Regions from separate parts of the Paenibacillus sp. BT-177 genome, predicted to be linked through region 3. Evidence: predicted binding sites of a transcription regulator. Region 3 holds the regulator's gene; each other region holds the start of a gene.
What was found. Region 3 encodes Rex, which represses fermentation and respiration genes when NADH is low (regulators of the CRP and FNR family bind a similar motif). Its sites were predicted from a motif close to TTGTGAAATATTTCACAA; they were not measured.
Positions count from the first base shown of each region.

Region 1 (5,357 bases), 160 kb from region 3:
GGATTACTCCAGTAACAAACCCGACTTCGACTACGATGTTCAAAGCGTTAATTGCCATTAAAACACGTAACCCAATCATTTTCGGCTTCCATCCATCTGCTCAATCGTGTAGTGCGGAAGCAGCCCGCGTCTTGCTTGAAGCAGCTGTTAAACATGGTGCTCCAGCGGATTGCATCCAATGGATTGAAGCACCTTCGATGGATAAAACAAATGTACTGATGAACCACCCTGATGTGGCATTGATTTTGGCAACTGGTGGATCAGGCATGGTTAAGGCAGCTTATAGCTGTGGTAAACCTGCACTTGGCGTAGGTCCTGGTAACGTACCTTGCTTTATTGAAAAAACAGCCGATATTAAACAGGCCGTGAACGACCTTATCCTTTCTAAATCTTTTGATAACGGTATGATTTGTGCTTCGGAACAAGCCGTAATTATCGAAGAGCCTATCTTCGAGCAAGTGAAGAAATTGATGATTGCTAATGGTTGCTACTTTGTAAATAAAGAAGAAGCAGCTAAGCTCACTCAAGGGGCTATGAATGTAGAAAAATGTGCAGTGAACCCGGCCATCGTCGGCCAGTCTGCTGTAAAAATAGCTGAAATGAGCGGCATTACAGTACCGGCAGGAACAAAAATTTTGGTCGCTGAAATTGAAGGAGTAGGAACCAAATTCCCATTATCTGCGGAAAAATTGAGTCCGGTATTGGCTTGCTACAAAGTGAAAAATGCAGAGCAAGGTATCCAACGTGCTGCTGAAGTTGTAGAGTTCGGCGGTATGGGTCACTCGTCAGCTATCCATTCGCAAGATGAGGACGTTATCGCTCGCTTTGCAAACCGTTTGCAAACAGGTCGTATCATTGTAAATGCACCTTCCACACATGGTGCAATCGGTGATATTTACAACACCAACCTTCCTTCGTTGACACTTGGTTGCGGTTCGTACGGTCGTAACTCGACTTCGTCGAACGTATCTGCAGTTAACTTGATTAATGTGAAAAGGGTGGCGAAACGGACGGTGAATATGCAATGGTTCAAAGTACCTTCCAAAATTTATTTTGAGAAAAATTCGACACAGTATCTTGCTAAAATGCCTGATATCACACGTGTAGCCATTATCACTGACCCTATGATGGTGAAACTCGGATATGTGGACCGCGTCATTCATTATTTGCACCAGCGCCAAACACCAGTTGCGATTGAAGTGTTCTCTGAAGTTGAGCCAGATCCATCGACAGTTACGGTAGAGCGTGGTACTGAAATGATGAGACGTTTCCAACCGGATTGCATCATCGCACTCGGCGGCGGTTCGCCAATGGATGCTGCTAAAGGCATGTGGATGTTCTATGAATATCCGGATACTGATTTCAATAACTTGAAGCAAAAATTCATGGATATTCGTAAACGGATTTACAAGTACCCACGTCTGGGTCAAAAAGCACAATTTGTAGCTATCCCTACAACCTCGGGTACAGGTTCGGAAGTCACATCGTTTGCAGTAATTACAGACAAAAACCTGGGCAACACGAAGTATCCGCTGGCTGACTATGAGTTGACTCCTGATGTGGCAATTATTGACCCTGTGTTTGTATATTCGCTGCCTAAAACAGCTGTAGCCGATACAGGTATGGACGTTCTGACACATGCTATCGAGGCTTACGTGTCTGTAATGGCCAATGATTACACAGATGGTCTGGCAATTAAAGCCATTCAACTGGTATTCCAATACCTGGAGCAATCGGCTCTGATCGGCGACAAGTTGGCTCGCGAAAAAATGCATAATGCTTCTACACTTGCAGGTATGGCGTTTGCTAATGCATTCTTGGGTATTAACCACAGTCTTGCACATAAATGGGGCGGACAATACCATACGGCGCATGGCCGCACGAATGCTATCTTGCTGCCGCACGTTATTCGCTACAATGCGAAAAAGCCGACAAAATTTGCTTCGTTCCCTAAATATTCGCACTTTGTTGCAGATGAGCGCTATGCAGAAATTGCACGCATACTGGGACTGCCTGCACGTACCACTGAAGAAGGGGTTAACAGCTTAATTGACGCGATCCGTAAGTTGAACAAAACACTCGGTATCGAGGAATCGTTCCAACAACTCGGATTCGATCCAAAAGACTTTGAATCACGTGTAGATTATCTGGCTGACCGCGCTTTTGAGGATCAATGTACAACTGCAAATCCAAAGCTGCCGCTGGTTACTGAATTGGCTGATGTATACCGCAATGCCTTCTACGGACGCTTTGATCAATAATATAATAGTATGAAGAGGCTTGTAACAAAGCATTTTCCTATACAATACCAATGCAGGCTCTCTATATAGAGGGCCTCTTGGTTTGGGAAGGGAGGTGAGCGGCGAGGCTGAAGGTATAGGCGTGAAGCTAGGGAAAATAAAGTGACATAAATCACTCATATTGTGATTTATGTCACATACTACACTCTATCATTATTCTACAATAAGAGTGTAAGAAAGGTCCCGACACTGAGCGTAAGGCATCGGTGAAAAGGCCGGGCTTAAGAAATAGTTTAAACGTGAAAAAAATCACAAGTCCGGAAGACCAAACAATTTGGAGGGATTTACATGTCGGTGATTGAGAGAGAATTACAAGAGCAACAATCTGGCTGGAGAGGTTTTAAAAAAGGAAAATGGACTAGAGAAGTTAACGTCAACGATTTTATTGAAACCAATATCTCACCTTATGTTGGTAATGAAAAATTTTTGGTTGGTCCTACTGCTAACACAACTGCACTGTGGGAAATTGTATCTGATCTTACTAAAAAAGAGTTGGCAAACGGCGGTGTGCTTGATGTAGACGTGAATACGCCATCCACCATTATTTCACATAAACCAGGCTATTTGGACAAGGACAAAGAACAAGTTGTCGGTGTACAAACAGATGCTCCATTCAAACGTTCTTTGCAACCGTTCGGTGGAATTCGGATGATGATCGACGCTTGCAAAGCCTATGGTTTTGAAGTGCCACAAAGCATTGTTGACATTTTCACTCATATTCGTAAAACGCACAACCAAGGTGTATTTGACGCTTATACAGATGAAATGAGAGCAGCTCGTAAAGCTGGTATCATTACTGGTTTGCCAGATGCATACGGTCGTGGTCGTATAATCGGTGACTATCGTCGCGTAGCTCTGTATGGTGCAGACTTCTTGATCCAAGATAAAAAACTTCAATTGAAAAGCCTTGAAGTTGATTCCATGGAAGAAGACGTAATCCGTCTACGTGAAGAAATTTCTGAACAAATTCGTGCCTTGAATGAATTGAAACAAATGGCTGCTGAGCACGGCTTTGATATTTCTAAACCAGCTAACAATGCAAAAGAAGCTTTCCAATGGGTATATTTTGGATATCTCGCAGCGATTAAAGAACAAAATGGTGCAGCAATGTCCTTGGGACGTGTATCTTCATTCCTTGATATCTATACTCAACGTGATCTTGAGGAAGGTACGATGAACGAAGAACAAGCTCAGGAACTGGTCGATCATTTTGTTATGAAACTGCGTATTGTTAAGTTCCTGCGTACACCTGACTACAACGAACTGTTCAGTGGTGACCCAACTTGGGTAACAGAATCCATTGGTGGTATGTCTGTCACTGGAGAAACTCGTGTTACCAAAAACAGCTTCCGCTTCTTGCACACACTGTACAACTTAGGACCTGCTCCAGAGCCTAACTTGACTGTACTGTGGTCAGAAAAACTGCCTGAGGGCTTTAAAAAATATTGTGCAAAAGTTTCTATTGAAACTAGCTCCATTCAATATGAAAATGACGATTTGATGCGTCCAATCTACGGCGATGATTATGGTATTGCTTGTTGTGTATCCGCCATGAGAATTGGTAAACAAATGCAATTCTTTGGCGCTCGTGCCAACTTAGCAAAAGCTCTGCTGTATGCCATTAACGGTGGTAAGGATGAAAAATCCGGCGTTCAAGTAGGACCTGAGTTCCCAGCCATTACAAGTGAAGTGCTGGATTACGAAGAAGTGTTGAGCCGTTTCAAACCTATGATGGAATGGCTCGCAAAACTGTACATGAACACTTTGAATGTTATTCACTATATGCATGATAAATATAGCTACGAACGCATTGAAATGGCGTTGCATGACCGTGATATTCTTCGTACCATGGCTTGCGGTATTGCAGGCCTGTCAGTTGCTACCGACTCCTTGAGCGCCATTAAATATGCAAAAGTTAAACCAATTCGCAACGAAAAAGGAATTGCTGTTGACTTTGAAATTGAAGGCGAATATCCTTGCTATGGTAACAATGATGACCGCGTAGATACTATTGCTGTAGAACTGGTAGAAAGCTTCATGAGCATGATCCGCAAACATAAAGCTTATCGTAATGCGGTTCCTACTCAATCCGTACTGACCATTACTTCCAACGTGGTATACGGTAAGAAAACAGGTACAACACCTGATGGACGTAAAGCAGGCGAACCGTTCGCACCAGGTGCAAACCCAATGCATGGTCGTGATAAAAAAGGTGCTCTGGCATCTCTGAGTTCCGTAGCCAAATTGCCTTATGAACACAGCTTAGATGGTATTTCGAATACCTTCTCCATCGTGCCTAAAGCACTGGGTAAAGAAGAAGAAACACGCAAAACAAACCTTGTTTCGATGATGGATGGCTACTTTGGAAGTCACGCACATCATCTGAATGTCAATGTGTTTGCTCGTGAACAACTGTTGGATGCAATGGAACACCCAGAAAACTATCCACAACTTACGATTCGTGTTTCCGGCTATGCCGTTAACTTTATCAAGCTGACTCGTGAGCAACAATTGGATGTTATTAACCGTACTTTCCACGGTACAATGTAAATAAGTTTTACGTATCAAATAATACACTGACGCACGCATAGCGGATGCGGGAAGGATGATGCAACATGTTGAAAGGTCACATACACTCATTGGAAACCTTCGGGACCGTCGATGGTCCCGGCATCCGCTTCGTGCTCTTTATGCAAGGATGCTTGTTGAAATGTCAATATTGCCATAATCCGGACACTTGGGCCTTGAATGAAGGTAATCCGATGACGTTAGAAGAAGTATTGGCTGAGATTGAACCATACTTAGCCTATTACCGTTCTTCGGGAGGCGGATTAACTGTATCCGGTGGAGAACCGACATTGCAAGCTCATTTTGTAGCAGAGCTGTTCAAAGAAGTGAAACGTCGCTGGAATTTGCACACGACATTGGACAGCAACGGCTTTAATGATGCAGGTCGTATCCATGATCTGCTGGACGTAACGGATTTGGTACTACTAGATATTAAGCACATCGATAACGACAAGCATATTAAGCTTACAGGCAAGTCCAACGACCGTA
Region 1 covers NZ_JAOYTP010000001.1:437,428-442,784, reverse strand. The annotation lists gene adhE (bifunctional acetaldehyde-CoA/alcohol dehydrogenase) at 1-2,261, shown strand, start outside; gene pflB (formate C-acetyltransferase) at 2,589-4,850, shown strand; gene pflA (pyruvate formate-lyase-activating protein) at 4,916-5,357, shown strand, end outside.
Region 1: pflB (formate C-acetyltransferase) is a predicted target of Rex. The motif match lies at 2,422-2,439, and genes of this name have one in related genera.

Region 2 (5,357 bases), on a different contig from region 3:
CCATACCACCATACCAGCAAGTAGAATTCCCAACACCGGAAGAAATTTGGACGCGATCACACGAGCACGATCCCTGACTTCACCAATCGTCCGCAGAGAAATGAACGTCAGCCCGTGCATGAGGCACATTCCGACCACTGTCAGTCCAATCCATACGGTGTATCCATTGAACACATCCAAAAATCCGGCTTTCAAATCCATGTTTTGCTGGATAGGTACACCTTTTACCAAAGCCGCAAAGGCCATACCAAACAGCATCGGCGGCAGGAAGCTGCCAATCAGAATGCAAGTATCCCACGTTCCTGTCCACCCTTTTCCTTCGGCCTTGCCACGGAACTCAAAGGAGACTCCTCGCAAGATCAAACCTAGCAAAATAAACACAAATACCAGATAATATCCGCTGAACATCGTTGCATAAAAATGCGGAAAAGCGGCAAACATCGCACCTGCTGCTGTAATCAGCCACACTTCGTTGGCATCCCAGAATGGACCAATCGTATTGATCATCAAACGTTTTTGTTGGTCATTACGCGGCACTAATCCTGTTGCCATCCCCACGCCAAAATCAAAGCCCTCTAGAAAAAAGAAGCCTGTAAACAACACTGCGATCAATAAGAACCATAAATCATTTAACGACAATGCTGTCACCTCCTTGAGCAAATGGATCATGAATGACTGTATGCTGATGCGGCTCAATATCTGGGCCTTTACGAGCGGTGCGAGCAAACAGGAATGCCAGTACACCCGTTAAAATAAGATACAGCGTCGTAAATGCAATCAGGGAGAACAGCACTTCTCCTGCTACAACGGTAGGTGAAACAGAATCTTTCGTTTGAAGCAAGCCAAACACAGTCCACGGCTGACGTCCCATTTCTGTCATGATCCAGCCTGCTGTATTCCCAATGAACGGGAGCGATATCCCCCACAGCATAAGGCGGAAGAACCAACGATGTGAGCCCTCCAATTTTTGTCGAAAACTCAGGTAAGCTCCGTACAGAGCAAGTGCAATCATGGCACATCCTGCCGCAATCATAATGCGGAAGCTCCAGAAGGTCGTACGGACAGGCGGAATATAATCACCTGGACCGTAGGTCTTTTCATACTGTGCTTGAAGCTCCTTCATACCAGGTACAGAGCCGGAAAACTTGCTATACGACAGAAAGCTCAGTGCAAACGGAACCTTAATCTCAAAGGTATTTTCCTGCTTATCAGGATCAATATTTGCAATAACCGTCCAAGGCGCCGGATCGCCGCTGTCTCCCCACAGAGCTTCACTGGCTGCCATCTTCATGGGCTGTGTTTTGATCAAATATTGAGCCTGTCCATGACCAAACAAAGGAATAGCAATGGCACAGATTAATGCAACAATAATACTCAATTTAAAAGAAGGTTTAAAAAAGTCCATATTCTTTTTATGCATCAGCTTCCAAGCACTAATCCCTGCTACGAGGAAAGCCCCGGTTGCAATGGCAGCAAAGATGGTGTGAGGATACTCCCACAAAAGCTGTTCGTTCGTTAACAAGGCAGCAAAATCCTGCATTTCTGCCCGTCCATTTACAACCCCATATCCTACAGGACGTTGCATGAATGAATTGGCAGCCAAAATCCACAAAGCCGAGAGCATCGTACCGATCGCTACCAACCACATGCAAATTAAATGGACAGTTTTGGATAATCTTTCCCAGCCGAATACCCATAGACCGATAAAGGTCGATTCCAGGAAAAATGCGAGTAATGCTTCAATGGCTAACGGTGTACCAAATACATCACCGACAAAACGGGAAAAGTCCGACCAATTCATTCCGAACTGAAACTCCTGCAAAATCCCGGTGACTACCCCTAACGCAAAGTTAATCAGCAGAAATGTCCCCCAGAATTGAGCCATTTTTTTGTACAAGTCTTTTTTCTTGATAACATACATAGTCTCCATAATTGCCACCAACAATGACAATCCAATGGAGATCGGCACATAAACAAAATGAAGAATCGTAGTGGTTGCAAACTGCAACCGTGCCAAATCCAATACGTCCATGATGCTGCTCCTCCCCTGTACTTCCCTTAACAATGATTTAATGTTTGTAATCTGAAGTCTTTTGTATTTGTGATTATATTCACACTCTTACATATGAAACCGTCACTTTTTTAGGAAATGACCCACTCAGCTAACTTGCCATGGTTGCCATAACCGGGCTTCAGATTATCCCCATTATATAGAATAAATTTAAATGAAATAGAATCAAAAATGTGAACATCGTGTCAAAGTTGTGTCATAACGATGGCGTTTTTATGAAAATGTCCTAAAATCCATAATGAATGTGACATTTTCTATTGATCCGTCCTTTTTCAACATATAAAAAAAGCCTCTCTTCATTCGAAGGACATACCTCCGACATCTGCAAGAGAGACTTCATAACGTTAAACCTAGGAAATCGATCAACAGCCATCTGTTCCTCCGTTTTTTTGGGTCTGATTACGATAGGAGGAAGGTGACATACCGACATATTTTTTAAATTTACTATGAAAATAATCTGCATTCGCATATCCCACGCGACCCGCCACTTGGTGCACCTTAATCCCCTGTGCAAGCAATTCCCTTGCTCGCTCAATCCTTACCTTATCCAGGTAGGCATTAAAGGCCTCGCCTGTATGACTTTTGAACAGTTTGCCCAAATACCCACTATTGTAATTGAACATATCCGCCAGTAATTCCAGTCGCAAATTTTCATCATAATGACCATGTATAAAGTCAATCATTTGCTTCATGATGATCTCCTTGCCACCCGTATCAGTCTGGCCAATCCACTGCAACACATGCTCGAGCGAGTGATCCACCAGCTCGCCCAATGTTGAATAAGCATATACATTGGTAATCAGGTTAGAGTGCTCCTCCAGCACGGTCCGGCTGTGTTCTTGTCCAGCTGCATACTTGTTCAGTGCCAGTGTGAATGTCTGAGCGAATGCCGCCTTGATTGCAGATTCTGTACGATAAATCTGTGGAAATTGGACTTCCATGTCCTTAATGACACGGGTCGCCACTTTACCATTAGCCATATCCAGCGCATAGTACAGCTTTTCTGCATAACGCATGGGGTCATCCGAGGCTCTATCAGACGCTTCATCCATTTCAGCATGGACTGTCTCCCATTCACGTAGGTCTCCAGGAAGCATGACTCTTTCTGCCCGGAACAAAAACGTACGCTCCAATAATCGTAACGCTTGTTCAAAAGATCTGGGGATATCGCTAAGAATGTCTACCGGAGCGCCAGCAGCCCCATAGATTTCATTTACCCAAGGCTTTAGTTCCTGTCGCCATGCAGCCAGCAACTGAACAGCATCTTGCTCCGTTTTTAACATGGCGGGAAGCAATAGGCCCGTATATATTCCAGCCTCAAACACAATGCCTCTATCCTGATCACGACACAATTCCGCTAGCCGCTGCTTTGCTGCCAACTGCCGGGCTTGCCGATCCCAGTCAGGTATACGCAAATCCAGCAGAATCACCTGATAGCTACTCCAGTCCAATGCTGGTAACGCTGGCTGTTGTCCATGCTTTCCAGCGTCGCTTTGGTGATCAGCTTGCTTGGATGCACGATGGCTGGGTTCTACAGCATCCCGAGGGTGCTCTGAATGAACCGGAAACAACAGTGCTTCAATCCAATCGCGCTCATGCGAAGATGGACTCCCCCACTTTCCATCTCCCTTTTCATTCTCAATGCTTTGTCGTACTCGTTTCAGCTCTAACGTCATTTCTTCCTCATCAACCGGCTTCAACAGATAACCATCCACCCCGAATCCCATGGCTTGCCTAGCATAATTAAAGTCTGCATATCCGCTTAAAATGAGAAAGTGAAACGGCTCCCCATTCATTTGGCGTATGCTTTGTATAACCTCCAATCCACTCATCCCAGGCATACGAATATCTACAATGACCAGTTCCGGTCGATGCTCTCCGAACTTTTCCAGAGCCTCGCGTCCGTTCTCTGCCGTATCGACGATGCGAAAGCCACAATCCCCCCAGTCAATAATGGAAGACAGTCCTTCACGAATCGCAGGCTCATCATCTACAATCATCGCTTTATACATTCGACGCTTCCTCCCTTGGTATGGAAAAGTATACGGTTGTTCCTACCTGTAATGCGCTTTCAATATGCAGACCATAACGTTCACCATACATCAATGTCAGACGTTGATGAACATTACGCAGACCAATACTGCTCCCTTCCGGCTCCTCCGTACCCGTGATCCGAGCCAACAGACGGGTCAGTTGTTCTTCCTTCATGCCAATTCCATCATCAGCCACTTTAATGTGCAGTTCTCTTTGTTCTATTGTGATATCTACCTTCACGGTAACTGGCTCTTCCTTATTTTCTAGGCCATGAATAACTGCATTTTCCACTAGCGGTTGTATGATTAAGGGAGGAATCGACATGTCCTTCGCGCTTTCTTCCAAATTCACTTCATAGACCAAACGATTCCCAAACCTGAACTGCTGAATTTGCAAATAGGATCGCACCATATCCAGCTCCTGTAATACGGTTGTTTTACCACTGCCAATCTCCAGATTCCTGCGCATCAGCCTGCCAAGCAAACGGACCGTCGTTGCAATCTCTGCTTCCCCATTCAAATGTGCTTTCATTCGAATGGATTCTAACGCGTTAAACAGAAAATGCGGATTAATTTGGCTTGCCATCATTTTTAGCTTGATATCCTTTTGTGCCAATTCAAGCTTGTTGTTATGCTCACTCGTCTCATAGACCTGTGCCATAAGCTGGCGGATACTACTTACCATGTAGTTGAAACGGCGCGATAAATCACCGATCTCGTCCCTTCCCTCCACACTGGATACTACATGAAAATCACCCGCCGCTACCTGACCCAGCTCATAGCTCAGCCGCTGGAGCCGTTTGGTAATAAGCCAGGAAATGATGGTAATCAGAATCAGCGCCATGATGAGTACCGCTAGTACACATAATGCACCAATCAGGCTGACCCGGTTCGCCCCCTGCACGATATGTTCCGTGGAAAACACCGAAATAATTGTCAATCCGCTCACACTTGAGGTTGGCAGCAGCTCATCCACAATAATGTTCGAGGGCGTTCCATTGATTTTTGCTTCATATATCCCCTTACCTGCACGCTGGACATCAAAGCCTAAATGTAAATCGGTCAACGTCTGACCTACCGACTGTGGATGGGTAGCTGCGACCACAATCCCGTTACGATCCGCAATCAATGTTTCAAAGGGCTCCTTGCTTAGCATATGATTCAACTCGGTCTGACTCAGTGCAATCATCAGAACTCCCTTGGAATTGTATTCGGGAAAAGGAATTTGCCGTACCAGGCTGAGGCGATTAACC
Region 2 covers NZ_JAOYTP010000006.1:173,161-178,517, reverse strand. The annotation lists gene cydB (cytochrome d ubiquinol oxidase subunit II) at 1-639, opposite strand, end outside; gene OIU26_RS18695 (cytochrome ubiquinol oxidase subunit I) at 626-2,032, opposite strand; gene OIU26_RS18690 (response regulator transcription factor) at 2,434-4,083, opposite strand; gene OIU26_RS18685 (cache domain-containing sensor histidine kinase) at 4,076-5,357, opposite strand, start outside.
Region 2: OIU26_RS18695 (cytochrome ubiquinol oxidase subunit I) is a predicted target of Rex. The motif match lies at 2,100-2,117, and genes of this name have one in related genera.

Region 3 (5,357 bases):
CATTGTAACCTGACGGTAAATGAACCATCCCCCAAACATCAACAAGGCTGCCAAAACGGCCGCCACAACAATAGGAACTGCACGCAATTTCAAACAACATCCTCCTCTCAAAATGTAAAACCCAGAAGAAACGGGACGAATGTCAACAAACAACCAAATTGCATGATCTTATAGAGATCAGCAACTCATTTTTCTATCATTTTTGTCTATCACTTATAAAATATAGTATATCATAACGTGAATCTAATATCGAAGGCAATGTGTGGAGGAGTTGTGATTTTCGTAGCAGCAAAAAAAGACGTAAATACGATTTAAATCGCATTTACGTCTTTTCAACTTCAATCAGTCATTCTTTTAACAATACATTGTTTTCACCATCACTACTCCCATAACACGCTAGTAATTAGGTAAAGTATACTTTATCCCCGTCGATGCTCCATCTGAGAAACGGTAAAAGGTATAGTTATGATGGCTTTCATCATCGTAAAACAGTTGCCATACATATTCGCCATTGAACACACTCGGTTGGAGTCTTACAATTTTTGCATTTGGAAGTTGCTGTTGAATTATCGCTTTCATTTTTTGCTCGTCGACTCCGTTTTTCATCAGCTCGGTATGAACACCGCTTGGATCTGCGACAGGTACGTTAGGTTGTCCTTCCATTTTTTGAAAAGGAACCCACACCATTATATTTTCATTCTGTGCGTTTTTTCCTTGAACCACCCAATATATCTGATCCCACACAGACTTCCAAGTCTGTGTCGTGCTAACCAGACCACCTGATTGCTTGGCCTTCATGATAGCGGCATTTTTCTCAGCCACCTGGTCTTGAGTAACATAGGAATAATACCAGAAAATGCTGACCAGGATCAGTATTACGGCCAAAATGGCGACCGCTATCCATTTCTTCTTATTTTTCAAACCTGTGCTTCCTCTCTAAGGGGATGTGACACCTGAATTAGCGCGACAGCAGCCCTTCAAAGGCGGCTTGTGCCTCATGTTTGATACGTTCCTCGTCCATCGTCAGGCATTCGCCGTTTTTCACAACCTGACGACCGTCTACCCACACATGAGCCACGTCTTTGGCACTTGCAGAGTATACGGCATGGGAAATAAGATCTGTACGCGGCAAGAAATGGGCCTGATTCAGATCTAGCGCGATAAAGTCAGCCTTGTTGCCTGCTGCCAGCGCTCCTACTTCTTTTAAACCAATCGACTTTGCACCATACTCTGTTGCCAGACGCAGTGCTTCATTTGCAGGAACTGCTGTTGGGTCGCCAGATACTCCCTTGTGAATGAGTGCCGCCAGACGCATTTCCTCGAACATATCCAGGTTATTATTGCTGGCAGGACCGTCTGTTCCAAGAGAAACAGTAACTCCTGCACGCAGCAATTCAGGCACTCTAGCTACACCACTTGCCAGCTTCAAGTTACTGCCTGGATTATGTGAAACCGCCACACCTCGTTCCGCTAATAAAGCTATCTCTTCGTCGTTCAAGTGTACGCCGTGGGCAACAAGTGAAGGGCGGGAGAAAAAGCCAAGCTTATCTAAGTGTGCAACTGGACGCAAACCGTAGTCGCGTACGTTTTGCTCAACTTCGGCGATCGTCTCGGACATGTGCGTATGCAATGGTAAATCGAGATCATGTGCTGCTTGAACAAATTTCTCAATAAACGCTGGCGGGCATGTGTATGGGGCATGCGGAGACATCATCGTTGTGATACGTCCGTCTGCTTTTCCATGCCAGTTACGGGCAAAAGTCACGGCCTCAGCCAGCTTGATCCGCTGTTCTTCTTCTGAACAGAGTCCAATGGCTCCACGCATCAAACTTGCACGGATGCCCGACTCTTCAGCTACACGTGCCACCTCATCCATATGATCGTACATATCCAGGAAAGTTGTGGTTCCACCTTTCAGCATTTCCAGCACTGACAAGGATGTTCCCCAATACACATCCGTAGATGTAAACTTGGCTTCCATAGGCCACATTTTTTCCTGAAGCCACACTTGAAGTGCCAAGTCATCTCCATACCCTCGCAGCAGAGACATCGCCGCATGACCATGAGTATTAATCAGACCAGGCAAAAACAATAACCCGTTACCGTCGATTGCTTCTGTCTCTTCCTCACCCGCAGGCAGAGTCTCGCCAATGTAAGTAATACGGCTATCCTCCACAATCATAAAACCATGGATTACCCCTGCTTCAGGTCCATTCACGGCAAAAGAACCGTTTTTAATCATCCATTTATTCACTGTCATATTGTGCTTCTTCCTTTCCGTCCTCCAGATAATAAGCGAGGCTAAGCAAGTCAGTTGTAAAGTCTGTGGCATGTATCCGAATATTAGCCGGCGCCTTGAGAATGATAGGTGCAAAGTTTAAAATCGCTCCAATTCCACTCTCAATGAGCCTATCAGCTACGTGTTGTGCCTCAAAATCAGGTACAGTAATAATCCCGATTCGAATATTTTTCTCTTTTACAGTCGCTTCCAATTCATCCATCGGTTGAACGACTAAGGTATTGATTCTGGTCCCAACCTTATCCGGGAACGCATCAAATACCGCCACAATCTTCATATTGTCTTTTAAATAAGCGTTATAGTTTGATAGGGCTTGACCCAGATTACCCGCTCCGACCAATACTACATTAATTTGCTGGTCAATTTTCAGGATATGGCGTATTTTCTCAATTAGATAAGAAACATCGTAACCGATGCCCTTCCGACCAAAATCGCCAAAATAGGCAAGATCTTTACGAATTTGGGCCGGATTCAAATCTAACCTCTGTCCCAGCTCTTGAGAAGAGACCGTAGCCACCTCCCGTTTGTGCAGTGCATTCAGATAACGTAAATATACGGGTAATCTCCGTACGACAGCCTCTGAAATTTTATCTGATTTCATACTTGCTCCCCCTAATTGTAACGGACTTTAGGTGTCCGTCCGTTGTGCCTCTGTCTCCGGGGCGGATTGGAGCCATTCGGCGATGCGGGGCACCATTTGCTCCGATGGCATATGCTCCATTTTTGGTCCCGGTAACGAGTACAAAAAGTGCTTTCCGTAATAGGATTCGATCACACGCGTATCGTAAACGATAACGACTCCGTGGTCACTCGCTGTACGTACCAATCGCCCAAATCCCTGTTTGAAGCGAATAACTGCTTGTGGTACAGACAGCTTCATAAATGGGTTCTTCTTCTGCTGCTGGAGCAGCTCGCTTTTTGCCTCCAGTAACGGGTGATTGGGCGGTTGAAACGGCAAGCGAACGATGGCCAGACAAGTCAAAGCCTTCCCTGGAATATCGACGCCTTCCCAGAAGCTGCTGGTTCCCAGCAATACAGAAGCCTTGGCTTCCTGAAAACGACGGGTTAGCTTGCTCCGACTCCCACTGTCTACACCTTGTCCTAACACGGTAATATCGCTGGATGCTAACGCCTCTTTGAGTGGCTCATACACTTGCCGGAGCATCCGATAGGAAGTAAACAGAACAAGCATTCTCCCCCGCGTCGCCTGGGCAGTCGCTCCTAGAGAGCTAACGAGCATCTCTACAAAATGTGCATCCCCTACACTGCCCTTCACACTCGGAAAGTCTCGCGGAATGACCAGCAACACCTGATCCCTGTAATTAAAAGGTGATGGGAGCTGTGACGTCATTAATCGTCCTTGATCCGCTGCCTCCTGCAAGCCGAGTTGATCGGTCATGTACTGAAACGACTTATCTACCGATAAAGTAGCAGATGTCAGAATAATACTTCTTTTTTTGTCAAAAAACATTTCTTTCAACTGGCGGCTCACATCGACGGGCACTGCATAAAATTGCAATGATTTACTACGGAATTGCCCACTCGCTTCGAGCCAATATACGGTTGTTTCATCATCGAGTCGTATAAAGAAGCGCAAATTTTCCCTAATCCCCGCCAAATCCTTAAGCAGACCCGTGATATCTGTAATGAGACTATCCGCCGCATAATCGTCGTGTTCTTCCTTGACATCCAGCATCAGCTTGTCGCCCTTGCGCAAAATTTCACTCAACGTTACATAAAGCTGATTTTCCAACGCCGCCGCTTGATCCCACTTTGCAGGCTTGGCCGACGGTTTGAGACGCGAAGAAAATTGCCCCGTTTCACCCGGTGTGGCATCAGACCGCTCTGGCAACATACCAAACAACTTATCGCTTAGCAGGTCCCAAGTTTCCTTAACCTCTAACACGAGTGGGTACAGCTGATCAATGGTCGAGGCCCATTCCGTCGACTTCTCATGCCCCGACTTTGCCAACTGCTGACGTAACGAAGGCAATTGTCCGTTCTTACTGTCCTTGAACAATCGAGTCAGCGTATGCACGAGTGTGAAATATTTCATATGCATGCCCAGGTGCTTACCGGCTACTTCCTCTAGATGATGTGCTTCATCAATGACCAGATGTTCATAGCTGGGCAATAGCTGGTGACTTGCTTTGACGTCGGTGAACAGCTTGGAGTGATTCGTTATAACCACATCCGCTGTTCCTGCTTCATGACGTGCACGATGATAGTAGCATTTGCGGAACCATGGGCAAGAACGGCCAAGACAGGACTCGGAATCACTAGCTACTGTTTCCCAAAAATCCCCTCCACGGTTGCTCAGGTTTAGTTCCTCATCATCACCGGTTTCTGTCAGAGTCAGCCAGACAATCATTTGAGCCGCTGTAATCAAGTCTTCCTTTGGTGTCGCGAAGTCTCTTCTGTTTATTTTATGTTCAAACTTACGCAGACACAAATAATGCCCCCGACCCTTAAAAATGGCAGCCCGGAACGGGAACGGAATCACTTTTGTCAGCATCGGAATATCACGCTCTCGCAATTGCTCCTGCAGATTAATGGTATGTGTGCTTACTGTGACCCTCTGCCCATATTTTACACTGTGATACAGTGACGGAAGCAAATAGCCTAGGGACTTCCCTGTTCCTGTACCCGCCTCGATCAACAAATGCTTATCTTGACTCAGGGCTTGATTTACACCCTCAATCATTTGTGTTTGCGCCTCGCGCTCCTCATATTGGCTCAAGGATGAACGCAAATTGTCCCGCACATCATCCATATACTCCTCAAAGGCAACGCCTGAGAGTGGATTTGGATCATCTTCTCTTCGTGGAGTAGCCAGTTCGGTCCAATCTTCCACTTTAAGCGCAAGCTGACGAAAAAACTGATGTTTCTCCAAATCCTGAATAGGGTCTAGCTCTTTCTCTTCTCGTATGCCGTCAAGAAACCAACCCAGGTCACTGTCTTCCTCTGCGAACAAATCGCTGAGCCGCTGTATCGTTATCAGAGGTAATGCCTGGAGCTCACCCAGACACTTTAAAAACACCTCAGCCGTAGCCAACGC
Region 3 covers NZ_JAOYTP010000001.1:280,534-285,890, forward strand. The annotation lists gene OIU26_RS01375 (hypothetical protein) at 1-93, opposite strand, end outside; gene OIU26_RS01380 (cell wall elongation regulator TseB-like domain-containing protein) at 397-921, opposite strand; gene OIU26_RS01385 (amidohydrolase) at 959-2,260, opposite strand; gene OIU26_RS01390 (redox-sensing transcriptional repressor Rex) at 2,247-2,900, opposite strand; gene dinG (ATP-dependent DNA helicase DinG) at 2,928-5,357, opposite strand, start outside.